DNA from 4 places in the Paenibacillus sp. CECT 9249 genome. Region 3 is predicted to be linked to each of the others. Evidence: riboswitches for the same ligand, from Rfam matches in the RefSeq annotation. Region 3 holds a riboswitch; each other region holds the start of a gene.
What was found. Region 3 has a riboswitch for cyclic di-AMP ahead of LQ229_RS19425 (3D domain-containing protein). Riboswitches for the same ligand answer to the same signal wherever they lie in the genome.
Positions count from the first base shown of each region.

Region 1: another riboswitch for cyclic di-AMP. It lies ahead of LQ229_RS16375 (hypothetical protein); the one in region 3 lies ahead of LQ229_RS19425 (3D domain-containing protein).
Region 2: another riboswitch for cyclic di-AMP. It lies ahead of LQ229_RS22395 (3D domain-containing protein); the one in region 3 lies ahead of LQ229_RS19425 (3D domain-containing protein).
Region 4: another riboswitch for cyclic di-AMP. It lies ahead of LQ229_RS21345 (C40 family peptidase); the one in region 3 lies ahead of LQ229_RS19425 (3D domain-containing protein).

Region 1 covers NZ_CAKKLI010000023.1:18,613-25,910, reverse strand. The annotation lists gene kdpB (potassium-transporting ATPase subunit KdpB) at 1-1,075, opposite strand, end outside; gene kdpA (potassium-transporting ATPase subunit KdpA) at 1,101-2,771, opposite strand; gene kdpF (K(+)-transporting ATPase subunit F) at 2,804-2,881, opposite strand; gene LQ229_RS16380 (hypothetical protein) at 2,881-2,988, opposite strand; gene LQ229_RS16375 (hypothetical protein) at 2,970-3,311, opposite strand; cyclic di-AMP (ydaO/yuaA leader) riboswitch at 3,430-3,609, opposite strand; gene LQ229_RS16370 (ATP-binding protein) at 3,878-5,404, shown strand; gene LQ229_RS16365 (response regulator) at 5,421-6,119, shown strand; gene LQ229_RS16360 (YbaK/EbsC family protein) at 6,299-6,745, shown strand; gene LQ229_RS16355 (ABC transporter ATP-binding protein) at 6,831-7,298, opposite strand, start outside.
Region 2 covers NZ_CAKKLI010000047.1:10,768-18,065, reverse strand. The annotation lists gene purR (pur operon repressor) at 1-353, opposite strand, end outside; gene ispE (4-(cytidine 5'-diphospho)-2-C-methyl-D-erythritol kinase) at 400-1,254, opposite strand; gene LQ229_RS22420 (small, acid-soluble spore protein, alpha/beta type) at 1,447-1,623, opposite strand; gene veg (biofilm formation stimulator Veg) at 1,816-2,091, opposite strand; gene yabG (sporulation peptidase YabG) at 2,300-3,193, opposite strand; gene rsmA (16S rRNA (adenine(1518)-N(6)/adenine(1519)-N(6))-dimethyltransferase RsmA) at 3,268-4,140, opposite strand; gene rnmV (ribonuclease M5) at 4,206-4,751, opposite strand; gene LQ229_RS22395 (3D domain-containing protein) at 4,853-5,929, opposite strand; cyclic di-AMP (ydaO/yuaA leader) riboswitch at 6,271-6,468, opposite strand; gene LQ229_RS22390 (TatD family hydrolase) at 6,651-7,298, opposite strand, start outside.
Region 3 covers NZ_CAKKLI010000033.1:25,018-32,315, forward strand. The annotation lists gene LQ229_RS19420 (glucoamylase family protein) at 1-3,170, opposite strand, end outside; gene LQ229_RS19425 (3D domain-containing protein) at 3,301-4,002, opposite strand; cyclic di-AMP (ydaO/yuaA leader) riboswitch at 3,999-4,176, opposite strand; gene LQ229_RS19430 (amino acid ABC transporter ATP-binding protein) at 4,341-5,063, opposite strand; gene LQ229_RS19435 (amino acid ABC transporter permease) at 5,056-5,709, opposite strand; gene LQ229_RS19440 (transporter substrate-binding domain-containing protein) at 5,733-6,527, opposite strand; gene LQ229_RS19445 (hypothetical protein) at 7,020-7,214, opposite strand; gene LQ229_RS19450 (HAMP domain-containing sensor histidine kinase) at 7,295-7,298, opposite strand, start outside.
Region 4 covers NZ_CAKKLI010000042.1:1,771-9,068, reverse strand. The annotation lists gene LQ229_RS21365 (hypothetical protein) at 917-1,063, opposite strand; gene LQ229_RS21360 (YwhD family protein) at 1,268-1,768, opposite strand; gene LQ229_RS21355 (M1 family metallopeptidase) at 1,942-3,927, shown strand; gene LQ229_RS21350 (hypothetical protein) at 3,941-4,762, shown strand; cyclic di-AMP (ydaO/yuaA leader) riboswitch at 5,004-5,141, shown strand; gene LQ229_RS21345 (C40 family peptidase) at 5,146-5,652, shown strand; gene LQ229_RS21340 (AraC family transcriptional regulator) at 5,767-7,298, opposite strand, start outside.

The sequences.
Region 1 (7,298 bases), on a different contig from region 3:
TGTACCCGAGTTCCAGCTTTTTCATCAAGTCCAGTACGGAACGCCCTTCCGGCGTCTCATCCTTCAATGAACTGATAGCCGCCCATTCGCCTACATCGCTTTGCTTTGCGCCGCCAACCGCGATAAACTCGCTCGCCATCCGGTTGCCATACGTGATTGTACCGGTCTTGTCCAAAATGATCGTATTGATATCTCCGGCAGTTTCCACAGCCTTCCCCGACATGGCGAGCACGTTAAACCGGGTCACTCTGTCCATTCCCGCGATTCCGATGGCAGACAATAGCCCTCCGATTGTGGTCGGGATGAGGCAAACGAGCAAGGCAATGAGGACAGCCACATCAATTTCAATATTCAAGTAGTTCCCGAAAAACGGCAGTGTCGCAACGACAATCAGGAAAATCAGGGTCAAACTGATCAGAACCGTATTCAGGGCAATTTCATTCGGCGTTTTTTGCCGCTTTGCGCCTTCAACAAGTGCAATCATCCGATCCAGAAACGATTCGCCAGGATCGCTGGTGATCCTCACTTTAATCTGGTCACTAATGACACGCGTTCCGCCCGTTACGGAACAGAAATCGCCTCCGGCTTCCTTAATAACAGGCGCGGACTCTCCCGTGATGGCCGATTCGTCTACCGATGCGAGCCCTTCAATCACCTCGCCATCTCCCGGAATCATTTCTCCCTGTGATATGACGACGATATCTCCTTTACGTAGATCCGTTGAAGCAACCTGCTTCATCTCTCCCCCAACCCATTTGTTTGCAACAATGTCTTTTTTCGTTTGTTTTAACGAATCGGCTTGCGCCTTGCCTCTTCCTTCAGCCAATGCCTCCGCAAAGTTCGCAAACAACAACGTCACCAGCAAAATGGCGGCGACCACCATATTGAACCAACCCGGTGTCGAACCTTGGAACGCTCCGGGAACAAAGCATAGAAACAACGTGATGATAAAACCAATCTCCACCACAAACAGGATCGGATTACGAAACATGACTCTAGGGTCCAGCTTCATGAACGCTTCCTTGACAGCATTCCGAATAATCGGCCCACTAAGCATGGATTTTTTGGTTTGCATCTTAAGAACCTCCATTAAATCAAACTTATGGCTTCAATGTTAACTGTTCCGCAATCGGACCGAGTACGAGACTTGGAAAGAACGTCAACGCACCAACGATCAGCACAGCGGCCAAAAATACTACGGCGAACAAACCTGTGTCTGTCCGGAAGGTGCCTGTTGTTTCCGGCGCCGGCTTCTTGGCGGCAAGCGAAGCGGCTACTGCAAGCAAGGCGACAATGGAGAAGAAACGGCCCACGTACATCACGATTCCTGTCGTAATGTTCCAGAACAACGTATTATCGCCCAACCCTTCATACCCGGAACCGTTGTTGGCCGCAGACGAGGTATATTCATACATCGCTTGCGTTAAGCCGTGAAAGCCCGGATTGGAGATGGTATCGGGATAGCTGAACAGCGCGACAGCTGTTGGAACCAGAATTAGAAAAGGCGAAACCAACATCGTGACGGCAATCAGCTTCATTTCCTTGCCTTCCAGTTTTTTACCCAGAAATTCCGGTGTACGACCTACCATCAAGCCCGATAGAAACACACCGATCATGGCGTACATCAGTACGTTCATAAAGCCGGCCCCGACACCGCCGAATGCGGTATTCAGCATCATGTTGGCGATGGCGATCATACCGCCAATTGGCGTTAACGTATCATGCATCGTGTTCACCGCCCCCGTTTCCGAGGCTGTGGTGACGACGGAGTATAACGATGACTGCGCCAGACCGAATCGGACTTCCTTGCCTTCCATGCTCCCTTGATTATGCTGAATACCGAGCGCGTTCAAAGCAGGGTTGCCGGCATTCTCGGCTGTCAGCGAAACGCCTAGCAAAACAATAAAAAGCGTGGCCATGGAAACAAACAGCACTCGTCCTTGCTTGGCATTCCCAACCATCTTCCCGTATGCAAACGGCAGGGATGTCGTAAGCAGCATCATCAGCAAGATTTGGATCAGATTGCTGATCGCATTGGGATTTTCAAACGGGTGGGCCGAGTTGACGCCCATAAATCCCCCGCCGTTATTCCCAAGCTCTTTAATCGACAAGAACGAACCCATCGGGCCCCTGGCAATCGTTTGTTCTCCGCCCTGAAGCGTTTGAGCGACCGCCGCGGGTTCCAGCGTTTGCGGAACCCCCTGCGCAATTAGAATGAATGCCGTGACAAAGGCAATCGGCAGCAAAACCCGCGTAATGGCGCGAGTCATATCGACGAAAAAGTTGCCTAGCGGCTTGCCCGCCAGCCCGCGCATAAAAGCGAACACCGCGGCAAGCGCAGTGGCCGGAGCCGTAAACATCATAAAAACGATGGCAATCATTTGCGACAAATACGATAATCCGCTCTCACCGCTGTAGTGCTGCAAATTCGTGTTGGTCATAAAACTGATCGCCGTATTGAACGCAAGACTTGGGTCCATATTGGCAATGCCGGCCGGATTCAACGGCAAATACGCCTGTGTTCGGAACACGAGATAAACGAGCAAGATCATGACGGTATTGCTGACCACTAATGTCGCGGCGTATTTCCGCCAGGTTTGATTCTCTTGGCGAATGCCTCCGATGGCATAAATCAATTTTTCCAATGGACCGTAAAATCGATCGAGTCCTGACTGGTTATAATCAAAAGCTTTGGCCATATATAGTCCGGTGGGCCGAGCCAGCAGCAGCACCGGCAATAATGTAACAACAATGGCAATGATTCCGGCCATATCACGATACTCCTTCCTAAAAACAAGCGGATTTAGAATTTCTCCGGTTTAACCAAAGCGTAAACCAGATAGACAAACATGAAGATTGCGACGATCCCCAGCGCCCACATCATGCTTCCCCACGTCCTTCCTCGACAACCTTGCCTGCCCAACCGGCAAGGCCAATCATGGATGCGGCCAGTGCAGCCGCCAAGGCAATCATTCCGATATCCAGCATACATTCATGCCTCCTTTTTCAGACTTTACGATTTCTCGTTTTGTCGTCCAGAGACGGCATATTTGAATGTACCTGCAACACCAATTCAAGCTTTGTTCAAACAGGTAAACCTTCCTGATTGGCATCTCGGGTATCATCGGTGCGCGACTTTCTTTTGCATTCACCATTAGAATATGCTTGACTCCGATTTCCTCCAGAACTTGCTTTTCGGTTTTATTGTTCGTCAATGCAGCATATGGCATTTCTTTCATCGCCAACGTCCGCAAAAATGCTTGGCCGCCTTCCGTCGGCGCTGAAACGAGAAAATAATCGTCTTGAATCATCACGCGTGTCCCTCCTGTCCATAAACGGGGAGGCAACAAAAAAGAAGCTGACGAAAAGAGGTCGCTTTTCATCAACTTCCAAGACACAGCGAATAAACCGTGTCTGGTTTTGATAAATGTTGCCTCTCCTATGTCGCTTACGAGGTTAGCTGACGGATTCGGGCGGTGAGAGTCGCCCTACCTGCCAACGAGTCGAATCTCGGTGGCAGGATTCACCCCGCGCGAATGCTCGCTCTCACACAAGCTTCCGCAATTGGTTCCCCCGTTTGCCTGAAAGGCAATTCAGCGAATAAAACGGTGAATCATTGAATTCATGAATCGTATGTTACGCCGAATGCAAAAAATTGTAAAGCCATGCACGGCGGGTATTGGTGTAAATTTTATTGTCTAATTGCAATTGAATGCTTCATCGCTCGGGATCTTCCTTTTCCTCCCTTTTACTCTTGTTTTCTTTCATTTTCAAGATTTTTACGGAACTTTTACCCCCGGATAACGTTTCTTTTACGCTTTATTTACAGTACGCTTATGGTAAAAGTGATTCATCATTGATATGGGAGGCACAGACCATGACAAAGTCCCTTTCAAAATTCGACTGGCATCCTTACATCATTTCCGTACTGCTTATCGCCGGGATGACGATCCTGTTAAAGCCATTTGGTATCGCGTTTGAAACGACCAATATTGCACTGATCTTCTTACTCCCCGTTCTTTTGAATGCCGCAGTTTGGGGACTGCGGCCGGCATTCTTTGCAGCCTTGCTCGGCTTGTTGTCCTTTGATTTCTTTTTTGTGCCGCCGGTAATCAGTTTCACGGTCGCAGATTTAAGGTATTTGATATCCTTTGCCGTTTATTTGGCGGTCGCGGTTATAACAGCCAGTTTGGCAGCGCGGCTTAAACAACAAGTGCTTTATTCCAAGCAAAAAGAAAAGCAAACCGCTACGCTCTATGCGCTCAGTAAACAGATCGGTTCTGCCGTCGATATGCCATCATTGCTGGACCGTTTTACCCGGCAGCTATCTGAAACCCTGAAAATGGACGTCACGATCTATCTGGTTGAAAACAACAATGAGCTTACGCTCGCCCGTCGTTCCAGCCCATTTGCCCATCATGTGCAGGAACAAGCCGAGCTTGCTCTTGCTAAACGCGTTTACAAACAAGGTAAGCCATTGGAAAAAGGAATCTCCCATACGGGCGGACTCATCGGGCACTTTATCCCTCTTCAGATCGAGGAACACCGATTCGGAGTTATGGTTCTTATTTCCCAGCGCGAGAGAAGCGAAACCTTACCGGAACAAGCCTTGTTGTTTGAAGCGGTTGGCGGACTGGCGGCCAGTGCGGTCGCACGCGTCAAGTTCGAGGAAGAGGCAAAACTGGCTCATCTGACCGCCGAATCCGAGCGGCTTCGCATCGCCATTCTGAATTCCGTCTCGCATGAGCTCCGTACTCCGCTCGCAGCCATTATCGGTTCGGCAACGGGGCTGATCGATGGCGAGAAACTGTTTACCGCCGAGCAACGAATGGAACTTCTTGTCACCATTCGGGATGGCGCGCTTCGTATGAATCGGTTGGTTTTGAATTTGCTGGGTATGGCCCGGCTCGAAGGCGGCATGCTTACATTACGGAAAAATGAATGCGAAATGGAGGAAATCATCGGCTCGACTTTAATGCAGTTGAAAGGCTACCAGGAGCATCGCACGATTCGCCTTGACCTGCCCGATGAGATCCCCATCGTTCTTGGCGATGAAGCTCTGCTCGAGCAAATGCTAATCAATGTGCTCAGCAATGCGATCAAATATAGCCCAGATCATAGTGAGATCGTCTTGTCTGTCAAGGTAGACAGCGAATTCGCCCAACTATCTGTTGCCGATCAAGGAATCGGGCTGAAGGAAGATGAATTGGAACGCATTTTTGAAAAGTTTTACCGTTCCGAACAAACCGGGCAGCTCACGGGAACGGGCTTGGGGCTGGCCATCAGCAAAGGGATCGCGGAATTGCATGGGGGAACCATCTCCGCAAAGCCTAACGAGCCAAAAGGAGCGATCATAACAATATCCCTTCCGCTTGACCAAGATAACCAATATGCCACCAATTAATAGGAGGACGTGACGAATGATGAACCATGAACATAACATTCGAATTCTTGTTGTGGAAGACGACTCCCAGATACGGAAATTGCTCAAAGTGACGCTGCAAGCTCATAAATACACCGTATATGAAGCGTCAACCGGGGAAGAGGGAATAGAGCAAGCTTCTCTTGACGCTCCGGATCTCATGATACTCGACTTGGGATTGCCGGATCAATCCGGCCTGGTTGTACTAAGGCGAATTCGGGAATGGTCCAATTTGCCTGTAATCGTCCTTACTGCAATTGACCGGGAGGCGGATAAAATCATTGCGCTGGATAACGGGGCTGACGATTATGTGACCAAACCATTCGGGATGGGAGAGCTTGTGGCGCGGATTCGCGTAGCGCTTCGACACTCGGCCGGGTCCCAAGAAGAGCCCGTCCTGCACCATGGAGAACTGATGATCAATGTTGCGCAAAGAAGTGTGGAATTGAAGGGAGAACCGATCAAGCTATCTCCGACGGAGTTTGATTTGTTGAAAATTCTAGCCTTTAATGCTGGAAGAGTCATTACGAAAAGCCAATTGTTGAAACAAGTTTGGAACGAACACGACGATTCCAATCGGCATTATTTGCGCATATACATCGGGCACTTGAGGAAGAAGCTTGAAGACAATCCTGCGGAACCAAAATACATTGTAACAGAACCCGGCGTTGGATATCGCTTTCTCGCCGCTGAATGACCGCGAACGTTTTCGAATGTTGTATAGGGCAAGCTTAACTTTCAAACTGACACAATCAGAGATGGAACAAGCGAATGAATGTGTTACTATCCTGAACAATTCAGGCATGCCGTGTTTGAGGAATGTTTCGCTTCCGTCTAAAGGGTATGTTAAAATATACCAAGTGGAGGTGTGTTGGTATGGAACACTTAAAGGAAATTTTGAAGAAATGTAAATATTCGTACGAGTTGATGAAACATGAAAGGGCAATTCTTTCGGCACAAGACGGTGCAGACTATTTTGGAATCGAAATTGGACAAACAGCCCCGACATTAATCATAAATACCGATAAAGGATTCTTTGCGGTCGTTGTGTCTGGGAGTCGCGGGAAAGTCAATTTTGATGAATTAGCCGAAATATTGGAGTGTAGTGAAGTTAAATTAGCATCAGGCAAAGAAGTTAAGAAAGCAACAGGATTTGAAGTAGGTAGCATTCCTTTAATTGGTCTAAACTTACCTTTCGTTATAGATAAAAACCTGTACCATTACCCATTCATTTATGGAGGTACTGGCGAGCGAACGTACACACTAAAAATACAACCTCAAGCATTGGAAGAATTAAATCACGTTGAAGCGGTTCTTCTTTAATCATCTGAAAATGCTGCCCGTTCCTGAATGCAGCATCATCTAGGAACGGGCAGCATTAATTAGCATTACTAAACACGCTCATGGCTTATCTTCCGCCCGTTTCTTCCACCCTGTCGCGCTCAACAGAATCGGTTAGTCTTCCGTCTTTCATACGGATGACACGATCTGTTGCTGATGCAACTATCGGGTCATGCGTGACGATAACGATGGTCACTTGCTTATCTGCATTGATCTTGCGCAGCAGAGTTACGATCGCTTCCGATGTCACAGTATCCAAAGCTCCGGTAGGCTCATCAGCCCAGATGACGCGAGGATTATGGACAATAACGCGGGCAATTGCAACCCGCTGGGCTTGTCCTCCGGACAGTTCATGCGGCATGGCCTTCAACTTATCCGATAGCATGACATCTTCGAGTGCCGCCTTAGCAGCTTTGTGGGCAACTGACCTCTGAGCGCCCTGACTGATAAGCGGCAATGCCACGTTATCAATGACATTCAACACAGGAATCAGATTGTATTGCTGATAGACAAAACCCATCGACGTCAGCCTGAG
Region 2 (7,298 bases), on a different contig from region 3:
TCGTTCATGAAAGCAGGCTGGCCGATCAAATCCGTCATGTACAAGTAACCGCCGGGGAGAATCCGCTCCGGCTGCTCCAAGCTTACGCACACGTCGCGTATGACGGCAAGTGCGGTCTCCTTGGGCATCTTCGGGATGAACTTGACGCCGCCTGCCGCGCCCGCCAGCGTGAGCAGCTCGCCCATTCCCTCTTCTTCGAACACTTCTTTAATGATGACCAAGTCTTCGCTAATGGACGACTTGGCAGCGCTGTACCGTTCCGCAAATTTCGTTAAAGGAACTAAGGTGTGCGGACGTGCCAGCAAAAACTGCGTCATGTCCACCAGACGCGCGCTTCTTTTTAATTTTTTCACGAGAACTCCTCTCCCCGTTGCATCCGTATAATATATATATTACACCTTACGTCAACATCCGAACGGCGTAAACTTCTTTGCAAAATCCGCGCAATCCGTTGTATATCCGCGCGACCTTCGACTCCTTGGTTACGAGGCCGAATACGGTCGGCCCGCTCCCTGACATGAGCGCCCCGTCGGCCCCCAATCTAAGCATCGTCTCCTTCAATTGCAGCACCTGAGGATAAGCGGCCAACGTAACGTCTTCCAGCACATTGCCTAACTGGGCGCAAATGCGATGAAACTGCTGCGACGCGATCGCCTCGGTCATTTGGCGCAGCGAAGGGTGCTTCCTAATCTTGTCGGCCCGCAGCCGCCCGTATACATCGGCGGTCGATACGTTGATCGGCGGCTTGGCGAGAATGACCCAACATTGCGGCGGATTCGCAATGCGTTCCAATCGTTCTCCCCGCCCCCTGGCGATCGCCGTGCCTCCCGCAACGCAGAACGGAACGTCCGAGCCCAGTTCCGCTCCTAAACGCTGCAGTTCCTCTTCCGGTATGCCCAGCTTCCACAGCCGGTTCAACCCCCGCAACGCCGCCGCGGCATCGCTGCTGCCTCCGGCCAATCCCGCCGCGACCGGTATCTTCTTGTCTAGGTGAATATAAACTCCTTGCTTCACTTCATATCGTTCCTTGATGAGCTTGGCCGCCTTGAAGGCTAAATTTTTCTCGTCGAGAGGAATATAGCCCGCCTGGCTTGAAATGATGATCGTATCCCGCCCCAAAGGCTCCATTTCCAGACGATCGGCCAAATCGACCATCGTCATCACCATCTCCACTTCATGAAATCCGTCTTCCCGTTTATGTAACACATCCAGCATTAAATTGATTTTCGCCGGCGCCTTTTCATATACTTTCATTACGTTCACCCACTTCTAAAGCTCATCGCTATGGCTCTAAGGTGTCTAACTTAGGACAACTTACCATATTATATCAGAATCCCGTTAGAAACGCATTTCGATCGCTCCGGCAAGGCGCCTGCAATAATATCTGCAAAGAAGAAAAGCGAAGTTCCCGGGCCAACCCCGGATACAACCTCGCCCGTTGCCAAATTACGACTTTTTCGCTGCGGCTTGTTCCGCCAATTGAATCGCCCGTTTCACCATATTCCCCGCGTCTTTCGCCCGAATATTCCCCCAACCTTCGCGCTGTACCGTTTCGTAAAAGCCTAAATCCTTCGCAAGCTCGTATTTCAACTCCTCGGACATGACGCTGCGTCTTCTGCCCATCGAAATTCCTCCTTTGCGCAATCGGAACATTATTGCCTGCGTTCCGTTCTGACAGTGTTAGTATGGCTCGGGCATTTGCAGTTCATGCAATCCGGGAGGTTGCGACTTTTTCGCTGGAGAAGAAACGAAACCCAGTGCCGCCTCGCGTCACTGGGTTTGTTAATTATAAAATAATTGCGCCCTCTACAGGGCTTATTGTTGGATATAGGTGATGCGGACTTGCCCGTCGTCGTCACATACGGTAACTTCGACCGATTCCGTCAGTATATCCGCGTAACTATAAGAAACTCGCTTAAAAGCATGCTGCTCTTGATCGAGCTTAACGATAAAAACAGAAGGGTAGATTTCTTCCAGGACTCCGGTCCTTTCAATGGTCTTTCGGCGACCACCGTTTGCCCGTAACATAATTTTACGCCCGACGTGGGCTTCCAAGCTACGTTTAATTTCCAACAGCGCATTTTTAGCCATTGTCAACTACCACCTCTTTCCTTGTCCATTATACCCAATTCAAGAGGTAATGTCAAATGAAACAAATTATTATATCAGCCATCAATTCGTGTTGTCAACGGCATTTTGAGTGATTTTTTAAATTTTTCGGTTTTACCATCTTAATAAAGTTCACAAAATGTTCACAAATCAAAAGAAGGAAGCGTTAGTCCCATTTGAAACCGGACGTTTATGTCGCCGAAGGAGTAACATTCAGGGTCGATAAATCCTTGATTCTCGGGATTCCGATACGGTAGCTCCCCCTTGTTTCGATCCCGCCCAAGCCGTCCGTTCCGCTAATCGTATGCTGGATGACATCCACCACGTCGATCGTATCCTTGATCGGGGTAAACGAAGACTTCACCGCGATATAAACCGGATCCAGCGCGTGGATCAAGATGCGTCCCGGAGAACTCGCAAAATTGGCTCCCGCTTGCAGCAGCGCTTCAAAATGGGATTGGCAAGCGCCGGCGATAATATTCAACGCATCAAAATTCCGCTCGTATTGGCGCGCGATTCTGACGGCTTTCACAAAATTTTCCGAGTTTTTGTAACTGTTCAAGCTATATAAATCGCGATTTTTGAGATGCTTGAGCACGCCGTCGTGGCCGGTGATGACGACGATGTCCGGTCGAACGCGCGGCAGCAAATGGTACAGCATATCCCCCATGTTCGCTTCGTTTACGTAATGCCCTTCTGCCGGTACTCGGAGCTGTCCGTACAGTTCCATGCTTTTTTTTAAATAATTGACGTCTCCGTCCAGATGAAGCACTTTTCCCGGCACCTCGAAAAAAGGCTGATGGTTCATCAACTTTCGGTTCAATTCGGCTTGGCTTCTTTCCGTTTGCCCTTTGCGGTACTGTTCCATTAAACGCGTCGATTCCATCGATTTAATGCGAGCCTGTTTCTCTTTGCTGTGGATCGATATCGTATTGGTCACCTTGACGAGATCTTGGAGCGGAGAATCGGCTAGCAAACGAAAATCCGTTCCTTTAATAATCGCTTGATCCGCGCGCATCGCTGCAATGCGGAACATGACATCTCCGCCGTAAGACTTCCGTACGACCAGGTCTCCTAGCTTCATATGCAAAATCACCTCTTCGTCTATCGTATGGGCATGAAGAGGGATTGGTGTCTATTTTTGCGATGAGAACCCGGTCATCTCGCGCCATAAACGTACAATTCGTCGCTTAGGCGGGCGAATTCCTCGAGACTTAGCGTTTCGCCGCGGCGCGCCGGATCGATGCCCGCACGCTGCAGGATCGGCATAAGTTCCTCCCGATTCTCTTTATCGAAAAAACGCGCTTTCAAGTTGTTGGCGATCGTTTTCCTGCGCTGTGCGAACGATGCCTGCACGACCTCGAAGAAGAGCGGTTCGCTCTTCGTTTGGACCGGCGGCTCTTCCCGCACCTTCAGGCGAATGACCGCCGATTCCACATTAGGCTGCGGAATAAATACGGTATGAGGCACCGTACAAACAAGCTCAGGCTCGCAATAATACTGTACGGCGACGCTAAGGCTGCCGTATTCCTTACCGCCCGGCTCCGCCGCCATCCGCTCGGCGACTTCCTTCTGAATCATGACGACGATATGCTCGAGCGGCAGGCGCTCTTCCAGCAGCTTCATAATAATCGGCGTCGTCACGTAGTAAGGCAGGTTGGCGACGACGCTCACTTTACCGATACCGGCGAAGCGTTCCGCGAACAATGCGCGCAAATCGACCTTCAGCACATCGCCGTGCACCACTTCCGTATTCGGATACGGCGCCAGCACTTCCCGCAAGATGGGGATCAGGCGGGAATCGATCTCCACGGCCGTCACCTTGCCCGCCGTTTGCGCCAGTTTCTCCGTCAAGGCGCCGATGCCGGGACCGATCTCCAATGCGCCCTTCGTTTGATCCAGGCAAGCAGCCTGCACAATTTTATCCAAAATGTTGCGGTCGACCAGAAAATTTTGCCCTAAGCTTTTCTTGAACGAGAAGCCATGCCGCTGAATAATGTCTTTCGTTCGATTCGGCGTGGCGATGTCCATATTCGTTTCTCTGTTTCTACTATCGTGATCGGCGCGTCCCGCCGCATTCGGTCGATTCATCCTCGTTACAGCCCTTCATTCTCGATTTGCCGCAGCGCCGCCGCAAACTCCTCGCGGCTAATTTGAAACGCGGCGCAGCGCTTGTAAAATTGCTTGCCGTTGCAATAACCGATGCCCAGCAGTTCCCCCATCGCTTTCCTGCGCTTTGCGGACTGCGGATGGATGATGAGGCCCGCTTCCATTAAGTCTTCCCAATCGATCTGACTTCCAGCCGCCTCAACCTCGCTGCGCACGCTGTCCAGCGCCGCGCGAATCGCCTCAGGCGAAGCGTTCTCGACGCCGATATCCCCTTCCCGGGTCGCATCGGACAGCTTCAAGAAGGCGTGCTTGCAGCCCGGTATGCGGGCGGATATGATTTTGCGGATCCGTTCTCCGGCGTGATCCGGATCGGTAAATACGATCACGCCCCGGCGCTCTTGCGCGAGCGCGATCCGCCGCAAAACGGCTTCATCAATCGCCGATCCGCCCGTCTCGATCGTATCTGCGTCCACCGCCCGCTTAATCGCGGCCGTATCGTCTTTGCCTTCGACGACAATGATTTCTTTTATCATAAACCAGGGTAACATCCTTTCGTGCATTAAAAAAGAAGAGGTGAATCCCTCTTCTTAGCATTACAACATATTTATCGAATAAATGCCAGTGCTCCGCGCGATTAGCTCGCTTCCGGCTTATTGGGCCCGATGACGTATACGGTATGGCCTTTCTTGCGGCCGAAACGCTTCGCTTCTTTCAAGCTATCGATATACACGTCGATCTTATTGCCTTTGATGGCGCCTCCCTTGTCTTCCGCCCGGCGGAAGCCGATGCCTTCGATGTATACCCACCATCCCATCGGAATGACTTTCGTATCGACCGCGATCGTACGCCCTTCGGTTACGCGAGTCCCCGACGCCGTCTTGGTGCCGATGCCGTCTTCTTCCGCGGAATAGGCCGTTAAGCTAACGTTTTTCAAAACCTTCTTGTAGGAGAACGTAACATCGTTTTTGGTTGTTGTCGCCATATCAGGCGATTTCGCCGACAACACGGTTACTTGCGGCGTTTCTTTCTTCGTGCCGACCGCTACGATTTTGTCCTTCGTTTCGTTCTGAACCGTTTTGTCGACCATGACGGAAGAAACCAGCTTTCCGTCTTGAAATATATTTTCAATTTTTTGAATCACGACGCCTTCCTGGCCTTTCTGCACCAGCTTTTCTTTACCGGCCGCCAAGGTAGGGTCTTCTTTTGTGACAATTTGGAACGGAACGGTCAACTGCCGTTCTTCCAGTTTTTTCTCCACCCGCACGATTTTAATATCCATGTCGCCGTTGATCGCGGTGTCCGGAGAAGGGAAAACTTTGTCATGCTCGGATATAGTAATTTGATTTGCCTTGATTACGTCCTGAACGGTAGATGCGGTCGTATACACCGTCTTCGTCTGCCCATCGGCGGTCACATGCACGGGTACCGCATGATCGATTCGAATCATGTCGCCGTCCTTTATCTCCGATAAAGGGGACGCCGAGATGTAATCGTGCGCGCCGACCAAGATAGCTTGTTCATCCAGCAGGTGCTGCAAAGTTCTGTGTGTTGTTTCGACCTGTCGGTGTTGTCCATTCACGACTAAAGCGATTTCTTTCTTAGCCGTTACGTTCAAGAGCACCATCAACATGAAAGATAAAGCAAGAGAAACGATAGCGAGTAGTATGACCAATTGCAAGTTTTCATGCATCCATCGCCACGCGAAAGACATGCTGGATGATCGTCTTCCATGGGTCTCCTCTAGTTGGAAATTGCCCACTTCTTCGGTCCTCCTTCATAGTCCCGCCGCCTAAGTGTTTCGCATGATTCATTGAGACGCGACTATAACAGATTTTTCACAGGATCCGCATTGAAAACATCGCTTGCCATGAACTCTAGGTGCTGCGTTTCCTGTGTCCTCACCAGTGTGCCAGGTAAGTCCTCACCTCCCGTTTTCTATGCCTATGACGTCTTGGACGTCTTTATTCGAAAACGAAAAAGAAAGCCAACGTAAGAGGGACCTCTTTCGTGGCTTCCGGTATCGACATGTAAATTAGGCATTGGACGCACGAGGTTACCTCTCTCTGCACGCTTACGAGGTTAGCTGTCGGATTCGGACGTGAGAGTCGCCCTATTCGAGCCTATTCCGCTCATGGCGAAATGGCGCAAAATTCACCCCTAGACCCTTGGAAGAAATCAATGATGCGATCGCAATCGTTCGCGTCATTCGGTTCCCCCGTTCTCCGTTCGGAGACTCAGCGAGACTGGTTTGAAGAAATATGATATCAAACTCTGATTTGAATCATACTCTGTAACCGCGATGATTGTAAAGCCGACTTTTACCACGTATTTCTGAAAAATAGATTAAAAAATTGTAATAAACGGCCCTTTTCTTTAACAAATCCTTTAATTTTGCTTTATAAATCGCTTTTTCATGCCTTTTTCAGCGTTTTTCAGTCAAATCGAAAACAATTTAACGCATTTTGGAACGTAATTTTGGATAATTCTTCTAATTCCAACCCCTTTAACGCAGCTGCCGCCTCCGCCACCAGACGTACATAACCGGTCTCATTTCGTATTCCACGAAATGGATGAGGTGTAAGATAAGGGGAGTCTGTTTCGATCAATAATCGGTCGAGCGGAACTTGCGAAAGCACCTCTTTTGGCTGCTTGGCATTTTTGTAAGTAATTGGTCCGCCAAACGAAATATAGAAACCGAGATCGAGACATTGTTTAGCAATTTCCCAGCTTCCGGAAAAACAATGCATGACGCCGCCGACTTCTTCGGCATGTTCTTCCCGCAAAATGCGAACCACATCCGCATGGGCGTCTCGATTATGGATCACGATCGGCATCTGTAAATTGCGAGCGAGGCCGATCTGTTGTCGAAACACGCTCTGCTGAACGTCTTGCGGAGACGTATCCCAGTAATAATCCAGGCCGATTTCGCCGATCGCCACCACTTTGTCGTGGCGGCACAGCTCCGCGATCCAGTCCAAATCTTCCGGCCGCATCGTAACGGCGTCTTGCGGATGCCAGCCTACGGCCGCATAAATAAAATCGTATTTCTCCGCAAGCTCCATCGTCGTCGGAATCGTTTC
Region 3 (7,298 bases):
AAACCGATATTCGTCGGCGAAGTGCGGTGGGCGACGCCGTTCGGCGGCTCAAACTGCACGTTGTCCGGCGGCAAGTAATGATCTTCCGCACCTGCCAAATCTTCGAAATAAGCCCAAATTTGTTTGGCCAGCGTTCGGAGTTCCGCCTGTTCCGCAGGAGAAAGCTGCCACTCGAATTCGGCCTTCGGTTCGTCCAGCCAGCGTATGCTGAACGGCGCCGCGGCCCAGACGACGCCGAATAGTATTCCTATCGCCGTTAGCGCGCCGGAACTGCCGAACAAAACGGCCAACGCAAAGGCGACGACGAACGCATAGCCGCCTCTCATGCCAAGCAGCAGCGGCTGGCCTCCCCGTCCGCGGCTGCGTTCAATCTCGGCCGAACTGACCCATTCGAGCAAATGCCGTTTCGAAATGCAAATGCGATATAAAGTGACGCAAATCGCATGCAGCATGAGCGCGCTTTGGTACGGAAGCATCAACATCGTCAGCAGCACTTGCCCGAAGGCGGCGGAAATTCCTTTCGGATTCCAGACGGAGCGTCGACGAACAGCGATACATTGGCGAATGACGGGAAGGAAGAACGTAATAAGCAATACCGCCAACATCCGGAAGGGGTATCCGGGGAGAACCGTCAAGCTGAGCGCAATCAACAACAGCTGTACCGGCGGCAATAAGCTGCGGCGCAAATTATCGATCATTTGCCAACGGGTGACCGGCGACAAATCGACGGGCTGAAGATTGCCGCTGCGGTCCCTGGCGGTCCGCTTCAACCAGATCAGCAATTGCCAATCGCCGCGCACCCAGCGGTGCATTCTTTTCTGATAGGCGCTGAATGTAGCGGGATGTTCGTCGACCAATTCGATATCCGACAGCAAACCCGCGCGCAAAAAGCCGCCTTCGAGCAGGTCGTGGCTGAGTACGCGGTTTTCCGGAATTCGTTCGCATAACAGCTCCCCAAACAAATCGATATCGAAGATCCCTTTGCCCGTAAAGATGCCATGACCGACACCGTCCTGATACGGATCGGATACGGCAAACGCGTAAGGATCGACTCCGGGCACGCCGGACCATAATTGCGCCAATCTCGACCGCATCGCCGATTCGTGGCTGATTCCGATCCGGGGCTGCAGTACGCCGTATCCTTCGACAACCCTTGTCCGGGAGCGGTTCAAGCGCGGACGGTTGTACGGCAAATGCATCGTGCCGATCATCCGCTGGGCGCTGCCGAGCGGAAGCTGCGTATCGGCATCGAGCGTAATAATATAACGGAGCCGGCCGTAGACCGAGGCATCGCTAACGACGAAATCGTAGGTTGTATCGCCGCGCCCGCGCAGCAGTTCGACGAACTCTACCAGTTTCCCCCGTTTGCGTTCGCGGCCCATCCAGACTTCCTCCGCCTCATTCCATTCTCTGCGGCGTTGAAACAGATGAAAAGTCGAACCGTTCGGGCCGGAATAGGCGGCATTCAACGCCTCGATGCGGGCGCGCGCTTCGCGCAGCACCTCCGCATCCTCCGGAAGTTTCTGTACCGAAGCGTCGGTGAAGTCGCCGAGCAAGGCAAAATGCAAATTCGGATCGCGGCTGGCCAGATAGTGCAGTTCCAAACGGTCCGCCATATCTTTCACTTCTTCGGGCGTTGACCATATCACCGGTATGACTACCATCGTGCTCGCTTCCTCAGGAATGCCGGCGGAAAAGTCGTAGCGCAGCAGCGGACGGGGACGGACGAAGCTTTCGATCAACCAATGCGTCGCCGTGACGGCCCACTCGCCGGCCGGAAACAGCAGCGCGAGCAAGATGGCGGCCCATCCGGCCGCGCCGTAATCGCCCCCGCCGCCGATCCATGCCGATAGCGCGAGCCATATGACGACAAACGAGCCGCCAAGCAAGGCGAAATAGGAACCGCTATTTCGCCGGAACAATCCTCTTCCCGGCGTCGACCGGGGATTGCTGCACGTTTTCAAGGCGCGCTTCAGCTTCTTGATTCCGTCCTCTTCGAGCAAATAATAGGCGAGAAACGTTGCGCGAGGCGGGGAAGGTTGCTCAAAGGAATGGCAGTCGCCGTCTTCCTGCGGCCTGCCCTCCGAATCTTCCTCGCCCGCATGCCGATCGCCCTTCCGGCCGGCTGGCTCCGCCCCGGCTACTTGCGGCATCGAATGCGTCCGCTCCGCTTCCGCCGCGGCAAGCTCGACCGCCTGTTTCGCGACCAAATTTTCCGGAACGCGCATCAGCGCAGCCAGTTCTTCGACTCGCTTGCGCAGCAAATTTTTGCTTGAATCGTCAAGCCGCGGATATGTATCCGCGCTGTCCTCGCGCAATGTGCGCTCCGCCAAACAGATGCGCTGGAATATGTCGCGCCATTCGTAGCGAATCAATTTGCGCAAGCTGCCGATCATATTGCCTGCCGTCACCTGATAGGAAGTTTGAAGCCGATGCTCGTACGAAACGATTCGATCCAAACTTTCCGGTCCGTTCTCCAGTTTGCACAACAGCCAATCATGCACCATGGCGGAATCGTCCGCCCACTCCCGCAGATGCCCGACCATATGAACGATCATCGGGCCGGACAGCGGGAAGCGCTCCCCTGCTTCCTCCAACGCGGCGTTCAGCGTCTCGGCATTGAATTTGGAGGGCTCCACATGCGCCAGAAATCGTTCGACCTGAACGCATATTTCCCGGCGTTCCCGAACCGATTCCATCACATCGGCCAGACGCCGGATCAGCGTCATCCGCATCAGAAGCGGCAGCGACCATGCTTCCCCGATGGAGAGTACGGACACTTCCTGGTACGCATTGATATATGTAACGAGCGATTCGGCATCCGCCGAGCCGTCCGTTTGTTCGAGATAATCCGCGCAAACGGATTCCACCCGCAATTGATCCGACTTGCGCAGCCCGAACAATCGGCGGAGCAAGGGATCGGACAGTTGGTCCCGTATATCCAGCGCTTGCTCCTCGATAAATTCCGCATTGTCGAGCAGCCATTCTTCCGCAGGCTGGGAGCAACTCGCATGACAATCTTGCAAAGAGCGCACGAACGACCGCAAACGTTCTACGTCGGCGTCGAAATCGCGCCAAACCCGTTTCGGCGAGAATCGAACCGTGCGGAGCTGATGCTGCAGCGCTAGTTCGCGCGCTTGTTGGCGAAGCTTTTCATTATCAACGATCATGAGTCCTCCTGGCGAAAATCGTAGTTGAACACTAACAATATTCCCCATTTTGGCCCGTTTTTATGAATATACTTTTTTTATAACAAAAAAAGAGAGCCCCGCTAGAGCACTCTTCCTGAGTCTGATTCATCTATTCCAAAATATAAATCGTCACGTTTTGAATTCCGAACGTTTTCGCTTTCGATGGCCCTGTCGGGACGAAAATATCGATGCGGTTGCCGTCAATCGCTCCGCCTACATCCGTCGCCTTGCCGACAAAGCCGCCCACAGGCAACCCGTCAAAATCATAGCCGGTTACATACACTTTCGCTCCAAGCGGAATCATGTCCGGATCAACTGCGACCGTTCCGACTTTGAGCGGATTTCCGAAGTAATCGACCGCGCCCCATTCGCCGTTCTCGCTTGCCGCAGAAGTGTAGGCGGTCGCCTTTACGTCCAATTTTTTCTTATACGTCAATTGTTGTCCATTCGTTTGGATCACGTTGGCTGCTTTCAAGGTTGAAGCGATAGCGGCCTTCGCCTCCATCTTGGGAGCCGACTCCTCGCCTGTCTTCTTTTCGTCTGCCTGGTCTGCAACAGGAGCCGATTGAATCCGGACTTCCTTATCGTTCGTCGGAATTTCAATCTTCAATCCTTTGTAAATGTTCAAAGGATCGATATTCGGATTGGCGTTCATTAACAGTTGCAAATCCACGTTATACCTTTGCGAAATCACATAAAACGTATCATTGTCCCCGACCGTGTACGATTCGGCCATCGCGGGTACCGCTTGCATCGATAGCGCTAATGCAATCGCTGCGGCAGCTAGTTTTTTCTTGCCAAACAAATGCATTTCCTCCTTTTGCCTACGAGGTTAGTTGTCGGGTTAGGGTTGAGGAACAACCCTTCGCGCTGAAACGCTGCGATTCACCCCTAGGAAACGCCGCTCGACGATCGATTTCGTCCAGAGCCGTTGTCCTGCAAATCATCCCCCGCACTGTTGTTGTAGTTTCGGCTAAAATGAATATATCACAATTTTGTAACCATGTATGTATGAAAATGTTGGTAAGTCTTGATACGTCTTGTTTTTACGCGATCTTTCGGATTCGTTCGATTACAATTCTGTAAATGTTGACAAAAAAAATCATACGACCGGTCACAGAGACTCGGCGTATGATCGTCATCTTCATGTTACAACACTTTGCTTAAAAATTGCCGAGTTCGCGCCTGCTGCGGATTGCCGAACAAATCGGCCGGCTTTCCTTGCTCGATGATCGCGCCGCCGTCCATAAAGACGATGCGGTCTCCTGCCTCCTGCGCAAATCCCATCTCATGGGTGACAATGATCATCGTCATGCCGGAAGCGGCCAATTGCTTCATCACTTCCAACACTTCGCCCACCATCTCCGGATCCAATGCGGAAGTCGGCTCGTCGAACAGCATGACATGAGGTTCCATCGCAAGCGCCCGTACGATGGCGATCCGCTGCTTCTGCCCGCCCGACAGCTGCGAGGGGAACGCGCCGGACTTGTCTTCAAGCCCGACCGTTCGGAGCAGCTTCCTTGCCTCCTCTTCGGCTTGCAGCTTGTCCTTACGTTTCACCTTGCGCGGCGCCAGTGTAATATTATCCAACACGTTCATATGCGGAAATAGATGAAACTGCTGAAAAACCATGCCCATCTTCTCGCGCGCCGCATCGATATCGTAATTCGGCGCCGTGATCGCCTGGCCTTCGAATTCGATCAGTCCTTGCGTCGGTTGCTCCAATAAATTGATGCATCGGAGCAACGTGCTTTTGCCCGAGCCGCTCGGCCCAATGATGACGACGACTTCGCCTTTACGGACGGAAAGATCGATGTTGTTCAAAATCGCCAGCTTGCCGAACGATTTATGCAATCCCGAAATGTTAAGCATTGGCTTGATGCCTCCGTTCCGCTACGCCGAACAGTTTGGACAGCGTAAACGTTAATATGAAGTAGAGGATGGCAGCCAGCACGAGCGGTTTCATCCCCTCGAACGTGCTTCCGCGAACAATTTCCGCGTTATACATAATATCCGAGACGCCGATCAAAGACACGATGGACGATTCCTTAATGACGACGATAAATTCGTTGCCGATCGCCGGCAAGACGTTGCGCAGCGCTTGGGGGAAGACAATGTAACGCATCGTCATCGCATGGCTCATTCCGAGCGAGCGAGCCGCTTCCGTCTGTCCTTTATCGACGCCTTGAATGCCTGCGCGCAATATTTCCGCCAAATAAGCGGCGCTGTTCATCGACAACGCGATGACGCCGGACGTGAATTTCGGCAGTTCGATGCTGAACGAGGTCAGCCCGAAGTAAATGATGAACAATTGGACCATCAGCGGCGTTCCGCGCAGAAATTCGACATAAGCGACCGCGATCCAGCGCAAAGGCTTCACGCCTGACAGCCTCATCAATACGAGAACGGTACCGAGCAGGAAGCCGAAGATGACCGTAAGCAGCGACAGCCACAACGTCATGGCGGCGCCGGTAATGAAATATTGCTTGTATTCCGCGAAAAATGAGATAATATTCATACTCTGTCTCCTTTATCCGCCGCTTAATCCGTTTCCGCCAGTTTCGTCGCCTCCGTTACGAATTGTTCGATTCGTTGTTCTTTCGTTAGTCTGTCCAACGTTTGGTTTATTTGCTCAGCCAGTTTGGCGCTGCCTTTCTTCACGGCAATCGCGAACCCTTCGTCTCCGGAATCAGGCTCCGCTCCTGCTACGGCCAAGTTCGAACGGGACTTCGAATAAGCAGCCGCCACAGGCATTTCCAGTACGATCGCATCGATCCGCTTCGCTTCCAGGCTCAATACCAAATCGGAAACTTTGCTAAGCGCTTCTACTTTGGCATCCGGCACCGAGCGGGCAATGTCCTCGTAGATCGTCGTTTTTTGGGCCCCGATTTTGGCGCCGGCCAAATCGTCCATCGTTTGGTAACGATCCCGATCCTCGCTGCGCACTAATACCGCCTGCTCGGACGTATAGTAAATGTTGGAGAAGTCTACATTTTTTTTGCGTTTTTCCGTCGGGTTCATCCCGGAGATGACCATATCGACTTTTCCCGTATTCAAGGCGATCAGCAAGCTGTCGAAATTCATGTCCTCGACGACTAGCTCAACGCCGAGATCGTCGGCAATCGCTTTGGCGATTTCAATATCGAATCCGACGATTTGATCTTTGCCGTCGATCGTTTTATGAAATTCGTAAGGCGGATAGTCCGCGCTGGTGCCGAGAACGATCCGTTTATTTTGCTGCACGGTATCCAATCGGTCGGCGGCGCCCGCGCCGCATCCCGCCAACATGCCAATTATGAACAAGCTTGCAATGATTGCCACCGCTATTTTTTTCATTACTACAATCCCCTTTTATGTCTAGTCTTGCTGCAAACAAGAACTAATTATAAATGAAAATGCATGAATATGCATACAAGTAATTTGTGGTATTATTTCCATTCCGCAAAATGGAAAAAACCGCCTCGCGGTCGCATTGCTTCGAGACGGTTCGATTCGTGAGTCCGTTTTCACGGCTAACGGATCTATGGGACTCTATTTGAGCAAAATCGAGACTTTTCAAAATGTAACGGAACCCACGAACCTTATTTGTCTCTATTCATTCATTTTTCGCTAGAAAAACAACAAATAAGGGCGCTGAGATCCGTTAGAATCCGAAATAACTTCTTTTATCCGCTTTAAGGTCACCCACATCCGTTAGAATTGTGAACGTCGCGCACATCTCTACCCCAACCGGCCTTACATCGCCTCAACGCTTCCCAAATGCACGCCTCCGCCGCTCCCGTCAAGTCACGTTTGTCCTTGTTTCCTGCAACTAGGGTTGGTACATCATTAAAGCGTTGTTCTCCGTAATCCACTCGTCCGCCACCGCTTCGCCTTCCGCACAATGCGGCATATTTCATTATGGCGCACGAAACCGCCCCAATATTGCTGGATAATTCGATGTTCTTTCTCGTATATTTCATAGGACTTGTAGAACATTCGCCCGCATAACAGTCTAAACCGGGAACGCTTCGTCGGCTTCATAGTTGCGATTTGCATCGGGTTTCAACCCTTCCGGCCTCTTCTTCTTCGCGCAAATGTAAAAAGGCTTAGCCCGAATCGGACTAA
Region 4 (7,298 bases), on a different contig from region 3:
AGCGCTCGCTCCTGCGGTTTTCTAATTTGCGGGTAAGCCGGGGCGGCAGGGAATGAGGAGGTAAGGTATGTTGCGTTAGGTGGCGCTAAATGGCAGGGAATGAAAGGTAAGGTTGTTCCGTTAGGTGGGCCAAGTAACAGGGAATGAGGAGATAAGTTTGTTCTGTTTGGTTACGCTAGGCGACAGGGGATGGGAGGTAAGCTTGTTCCGTTAGGTCAGGCTAAGAGAGGGCGGCCCCTTGTTAGGTAAGAATAGGTAAGGTCGGTCTTGCTAAGCTAGGCTAGTGGTCACTTTTGTCAGGCTAGGTTGAGCGGAGCCGGTCCCGAGCTTGGTTGGGATGAGTTTGGAGGTCCTCGTTTGGTTGCGTTGAGTGTAAGCGATCCTCGCGTGGTTGATTTGGATGGAGCATGGAGTAGTACTTGCTGGGTTGGGATATAGCGGACGCCGCCGCTCATAGTTTTGACGTAACTAGCGCCAAAAACCGGAGGTAATTCGGCCGTTCTTCTCACTTTTTCCACATTAGCTCCAAAATCTACCTCTAATTCCGCCCATGCCAGCCTTTTTACTATATAACCTGCTAATTAGCTCCGAAAATTCCCACTAAATCAAACATTCCCGTTGGATGTTATAGAATAAAGGTAGTTTATTCCACTAATTCATGCTGCTTCAGTCTCCCCTCCCTCCTCACAAGAAATTAAGGTGGAATGCCCCGCCCCATACAGAAAAGTTATTTGCGCAAATTATTCGATTTATTGTTCATAAGGCCCGTTGCCCGTTGGAAAATGTCCAATGAAAACTGCAAATTTTTCGTTCAAGAGGGGCTCGGATTGGAAATCATCCAATGGTTTGACCGCCTTTCCGTGTTTTAGCCCCGTTTTTGAAGATTTGATTGGATGAATTCCAATGAAGAGTGGCATTACGGCATCGAAATGGCGATAACATTGGACAAAATCCAGCGGCGGACGGCCGAGCGTGCAACCCAATTGCGCTGATTGGCAGCCGTCATCGCGTGGTCCATTGCATGGTCATTGCGGTCCATACGCAACCGTGTCACCGTAGTCATTGCGCTTCATCCATACCAGGGCGGTCGCATGACCATCACGATTCGTACGCCGCCGTCGTCGCGGCATAACGCTCCATTCACATCCCGCCGCCGCTAGCCGCCGCGCACGGATCCGCAAGCCCCAGCCCACTCGCGGCCGCCCGGCCCGGCGCCGGCCATAAAAAAGGACCTTACGCCATGTAAGGTCCCTCGCAGCGATCGCGCCTACGCCAAAGCTTCCTTCAGCTCTTCGGGCGAACGTTCCCACCACTCCGGCTTCTGCGTCATGAGCAATTGGCGCAGCGCCGCTTTCTCGCTGTCGTCCAAGCCTTCGAAGATGAAGCGGCGTTTCAACGCGTAGTCCAGCTTGTTGACATGATCGGCGAGAATTTTCCACCCGCGGCGCGCCTCCTCGTCAACCAGCATTTCGCAGGCCGTAGCCCCGGCGTAATACGCTCCCTCTTCCGTATGGTCGACGGCCACCCACACGACCCAGCACTTCCGGCCGTTCGGCACTTCGCTCCGGTCCGTCAGGAATTTGATGCCCTTCTCTACCTTGCTCTTGGCATGCAACGCGCCGACATCGACGTATGCCTCTCCCCGATCGATAATGACCGGCGAGACGTTATTCAAATCGATCGAACCGGCGCCGAAGCCTTTATGTTTTTTCGTACCGACAATATTTAAAGCGAACATCTTCTTCTCTTTCTGTTCCCCATTATTCATCATTCAAAGTCCTCCTGAAATTCCAGTCAAACCATGCGGCCCGGAAATCCCCGCCGCAGCGCATCGATCCGGTGCCGGAGCATGGCCTTAGATTTAATTTCATTTTAGCTAATAATCTCGAAAATGCAAACATATACATGCTGTAGAAGCTTGTCAACGGGAGGTAAAAGTGTATGACTTCACGCCATACCAAACGAATTGTGCTCATCTCTCTCTCCATCACGATAGCCGCCGTATTCGTCCTGTGGATGATCTACAGCAAATCCGATCCTTCGATCACTTCGTTCGGGCCGGAGGGACGCCAGAACCATGGTTACGTTGAACCGCAAACGATTCAATCGCCGAAATCGGAAGTGCTCAGCGATCGTTTGGTCGAGTACCATATCAATGTGCGATTGGACGATTCCGGTCCGACCAAATCATTGTTCGGGGAGCAAACGGTATCTTGGACGAATCCCGGCAAAAACGAAGTGGAGGAGCTGTATTTCCACCTCTATCCGAACGCGTTCGAATCGATGAACACGACGTTTATGCGGGAATCCGGAGGCAGGCTCAGGAACGATACGATGAAGGAAGGCGGATACGGCTCCATGGAAGTAACCGATGTGCTTACGACCGAAGGCGCCTCCCTCATGCAGAGGGCTTCGTTCGTTCAGCCCGACGATAACAACGCGCATGACCGCACTTTGATGAAAATTCGCCTTCCCCAGCCGATCAAGCCGGACGAGACGGTAACGTTGAAAATGAAGTTCACGGTGAAATTGCCCCAAGTATTCGCCCGAATGGGAGCCGCAGGCGATTTTGTCATGGCGGGCCAATGGTTTCCGAAACTATCCGCTTACGAAACGGCCGGCATGAGAGGACGAACGGCCGAAGGGTGGAATTTGCATCAATATCACGGAAATTCCGAGTTTTACTCCAATTTCGGCATCTATAGCGTCAACATTCAGGTCCCGTCATCCTATATCGTTGCGGCAACCGGCTTCCCGACAGGCGAAGCGGTCGTTCGAAACGGCACGAAGACGTATCAATATTACGCCGACGATGTGCATGACTTCGCTTGGGCCGCTTCTCCCGATTTCATATATGCCGAGGAACCATTCTCCGCGCCGAACGTGCCTGGCGTACGCATTAAATTGTATTTGGATCCGCTGCATAAAGATTTGAAAGAGCGGTATTTTCACGCCGCCAAAGCGTCGTTGACGAGGTACAGCGAATGGTTTGGCCAATATCCGTACTCCACGCTCTCGATCGTCGTCCCGCCCAAGGACGGGAACGGCGCGGGGGGGATGGAATACCCGACGCTGGTTACCGCGTTCGGAGCCGAGAGCGGCAATCCCGGATACGATTTGCTCGAGCGGACGGTCGTGCATGAGATCGGGCATCAATATTTCTACGGCATGATTGCCAGCAATGAATTCGAGGAGGCGTGGCTCGACGAAGGCTTTACATCGTATGCGGAAGACCGCGTCATGGAAGCGGAGTACGGCATCGTGCCCAACTTGCCGATCCAGGCAAGCTATATGACCGATCCGGCGCCTCTGCCGCAGCTGGCTTGGCAATTCAACAACCATAGCCATTATGCGGAAAACGTCTATACCAGAGCGAAGCTTGTCTTGATCGGCATCGAACGCCAGGTCGGGACGAAGACAATGAATAAAATTATGCGCACCTACTTTAACAAATGGAGATTCAAGCATCCGACAACGGCCGATTTCCAGAGGGTCGTAGAACAAGTGACGAAGAAAAAATGGACGGACTATTTCAACCAATACGTATACGGCGGTCTAATGGCCGACTTCGCCGTCGAACGGATCGACTCGAGAACGATCGAGGTAGACGGCGTCCGCCAATCCGAATCGTTCGTCGTCATTCGCAAACGCGGCGGCGATTACCATCCGGTGCCGATCGTCTTCCAATTTCAAGACGGGAAAACGGTTCGCAAAAATTGGGACGGGCAAACGACAACGGTACAATATAAGCTTACCCATACTTCGCCGCTGGAATGGGTGATGATCGATCCGCAGCATACGATCGTGCTCGAGAATAAACATATTAACAATTATATGAAGGCGCATGTCGAAGAACCGGTTCGAACGCGGTGGAATTTGAGCGTTGTGAAAATAATCGAGAGCCTGTTGAACGCGCTCGCGTGGTGAGGTGGGTTGGCCGATGAAGCAATATATCAAAGAGGGATGGAAAACGGTTAAAGACCATTTCTATATCGTCATCATTTTATTTTTGTACCAATTGTTATGGGGATTTTTCCTGTACCGTTTCATAGAATCGATCGTCAGCCCGCTGCTGGCGAGATACCCTAATCCGGCTCCGACGGAGCTGAGCGTGCATCTGTTCATGATGGAAGGACAATTTCAACTGATCAAAACCGATCTCGCCGACTATTATATTTGGATGCTTGCCGGCATGTTCGCGATCCGCATGTTGATGTCGCCTTTCATTAACGCGGGCCTTCTCTACTCTATTCACCACCGGTCGGACGAGGCGGGACCGCTCTTCTTCAGAGGGATCCGAAAAGCATGGAAGCCGATCCTGATCTTCTACTGGTTGGAAACGATCGTCGCGCTGGTCCCGGCCGTATGGATCGTCCCCCGGATCCTTCGCCTGCTGGCGGAGGAAGTTGCCTATCAATCGATGATCTATAAAGGAGTTCCGTACTTGCTCGCTTGGGGCGCCTTCGCGCTCCTCATTCATCAAATGTCTCTCTTCATGCAATTCGGCAAAATCGGCGGCAGAGGAATTCTGCTCTCGTTATGGCTGTCGATCCGCTCTATCATCCCGGTCATGGGCGTCGCGCTCACTCTGCTTGGCGTCGCTCTCGTCGTGGGAAGCCTGTTTACGGCAGCGGCCATGATTTGGACGGGTCTCGTTGCGCTCATCTTGCAACAATCGTATCATCTGTTCCGCCCTATTTTTAAAATATGGCAAACGGCCTCGCAATATCACATTTGGCATGGCAAAACACGAGAATGGTAACATCCCTCCCATACTTATTCGCAAACCTCTCGCTTTCGTACCGCGAAAGCAGAGGTTTTTTTCATGTCCGGAAATATCGATTCGCAAGCTGTAACGGTTTTTTTACCACATTGGACAAATCGTTATCAAATCTGCGCGAAAAAAAGGTTTGAAAAAGTCGATTTCATCTGTTACAATGAAATTCGTGAAGATTTTGTAATAACTTTGTAATCAATTTTGTAACTATTATATTTTTGGTGCTTACATAATATTGCCCAATTCCTATCGCACCGGGAAACGGGGGAACCATTTCGGGTGAATTGATCTCGTTGCAGAGTGATCATAGGGAACCTTCTACCGAACCCTTGAGCTAACCTCGTCGGCATTGGAAGGAGTATTTTGTTTTGAAGAAGAAAATCATCAGCGCAGTAGCGGGTCTCGCTCTTCTGTTTACCGTGCAAGTTGGTAGCGTTTTCGCGGACTCCAAGCTCGACCAGGCAATCGGTGACGTCATCGGCACAAAGTACAAAAGCGGCGGCACGACGACAAGCGGTTTCGATTGCTCCGGATTTACGACGTATATTTTCAAACAATTCGACATCGAATTGCCGCGTACGTCCAAATCCCAACATTCTATCGGCCAGAAAGTTGCGAAAGACGAATTGCAAGCCGGAGATCTCGTATTCTTCAATACGAGCGGGAAAGGCATTTCCCATGTCGGCATTTACGTCGGGGAAGGCAAATTCGCCCATGCCTCTACCAAGAAAGGAATTACCCTCTCCAGTATGAGCGATTCCTATTATGAGAAACGCTATGTCGGAGCGAAACGAGTATTAAATACGGAGCTTTATGAAGATATTGCCATTGAGCCGGATGAATCTTCGGATCATGACGATGTGGAAGTAGAATAATAAATGAGGCCCGCTGCGGAAGTCCTTCGGACAAGCCCGGCGGGCTTTATTATATGCATGAAATAAGCCCGTCCGTTCTTGCATCGAATGGACGGGCTTGATCTATGCCCAACATTATGCGCGTATATTTTTCCGGTAATCGCTGGGCGTAATCCCTTCTTGATTTTTGAAGGCCCGGATAAACGTATTTCGGTTGTTGAACCCCACTTCCTCCCATATTTGCGCGATCGGCTTGTCCGAATGCCGCAGCAGTTCCTTCGCTTTGCCGATGCGAAGCTGTTGAAGATATTCCTGGAATCCGATGCCAAGCTCGTTCTTCAACAGGCGCGACATATATTTGGCGGAAGTGTTGTACTTTTGCGCCAAATATTCCAGATGAATATCCTCGCTATAATGCTCGTCTATAAATTTTTTAAACGCGGTAACATCGAATTTCTGCTGCGCGTTGCTGCATACGAACATAATATTTTCAAAGAAAGAAAAGATATATTGCGTAATTTCGTCTACCGATAACGATTCTCCCGACATAATGAAGCTTACATATTCCTTGCTGACGGAATCGTCCAGCGACCGGTCTTTCTGCTTCAGCACCTGCAGCCCGACAATATAGAAATGCATATACAATTCCCTAATCATCGAATCGGGGATGCCTTGCCCGATATTCGCATCGATCACCCGCTTCAACAGCTCGTATACATCCTCTTGTTTCCCCGACATGAGCAAATTAAACAGTTTATTCTCGTCATGCTTGCTCAGCAAATAGCGAGCGGGTACTTGATCGCTCCCCGTATACGCGTACACCCGCTTGCCGTCGAACGGCGATACGCGCCATAACGCTTTCATCGCTTCGATGTAAGACTCCTGCATCCCCTTATACCCTTGGCGAATCCCCCCAATGCCGGCACAGATGCGCAAGAGGTGCTCGTCGTTTTTGAACAGTCCCACCATTTCTTCGCAATACTCCTCATACGCCGTTCGGTCCGATTGGGCGGGCAAATTAATCAGCAGGCAGAACAAATGCGAATCAATCTCCAGGAAATAGCCGGGACACTGCGGCGGCATGAACGTTTTCATCACTGTTACTATTTTTTGCGACGCTTCGTTCTGGAAACGCTCCGTAAACGTATCGTAAAACGGCTTGCGGAAATGAATTTGAATCAGGGCAATCATAAAATGATCGTTCTCAAACGTAAAATTGCTGTTTTTCAAAAAAGCCCCGATGCTCTCGTCGTCGTACGGATAATTATTTTTCAGCATTTTCACGAAAAAGCGTTCGTTCGCCAGCGGAAGCGTATACGACAGCGCCTCGTTCAACGAATGGACATTGCTCATCATGCGGTTGATTTCGCGGTCCAAATAATGAAACTCATTGCCGTCGTGCGAAGCGGCTTCCTGCGTTTGCGATCCCCTTAACGTACGGACAAGCTTCTGAATCGGCGAATACAAATTGATGCTGAACAGTATGGACAGGATGAGCGACAGCAAAAACGTCAATCCTTCCACCGTATACCGCAAATTTTCGATGTTTTTGAGACTGTCGAGAATATCTTCCTCCGGAATGCTCGCGATCATATCCACTTTGTTATAGAAAAAATCGGCCGTATATTTAATCACTCTCATTTTTTTCCCTTTATAAGTTCCTTTGA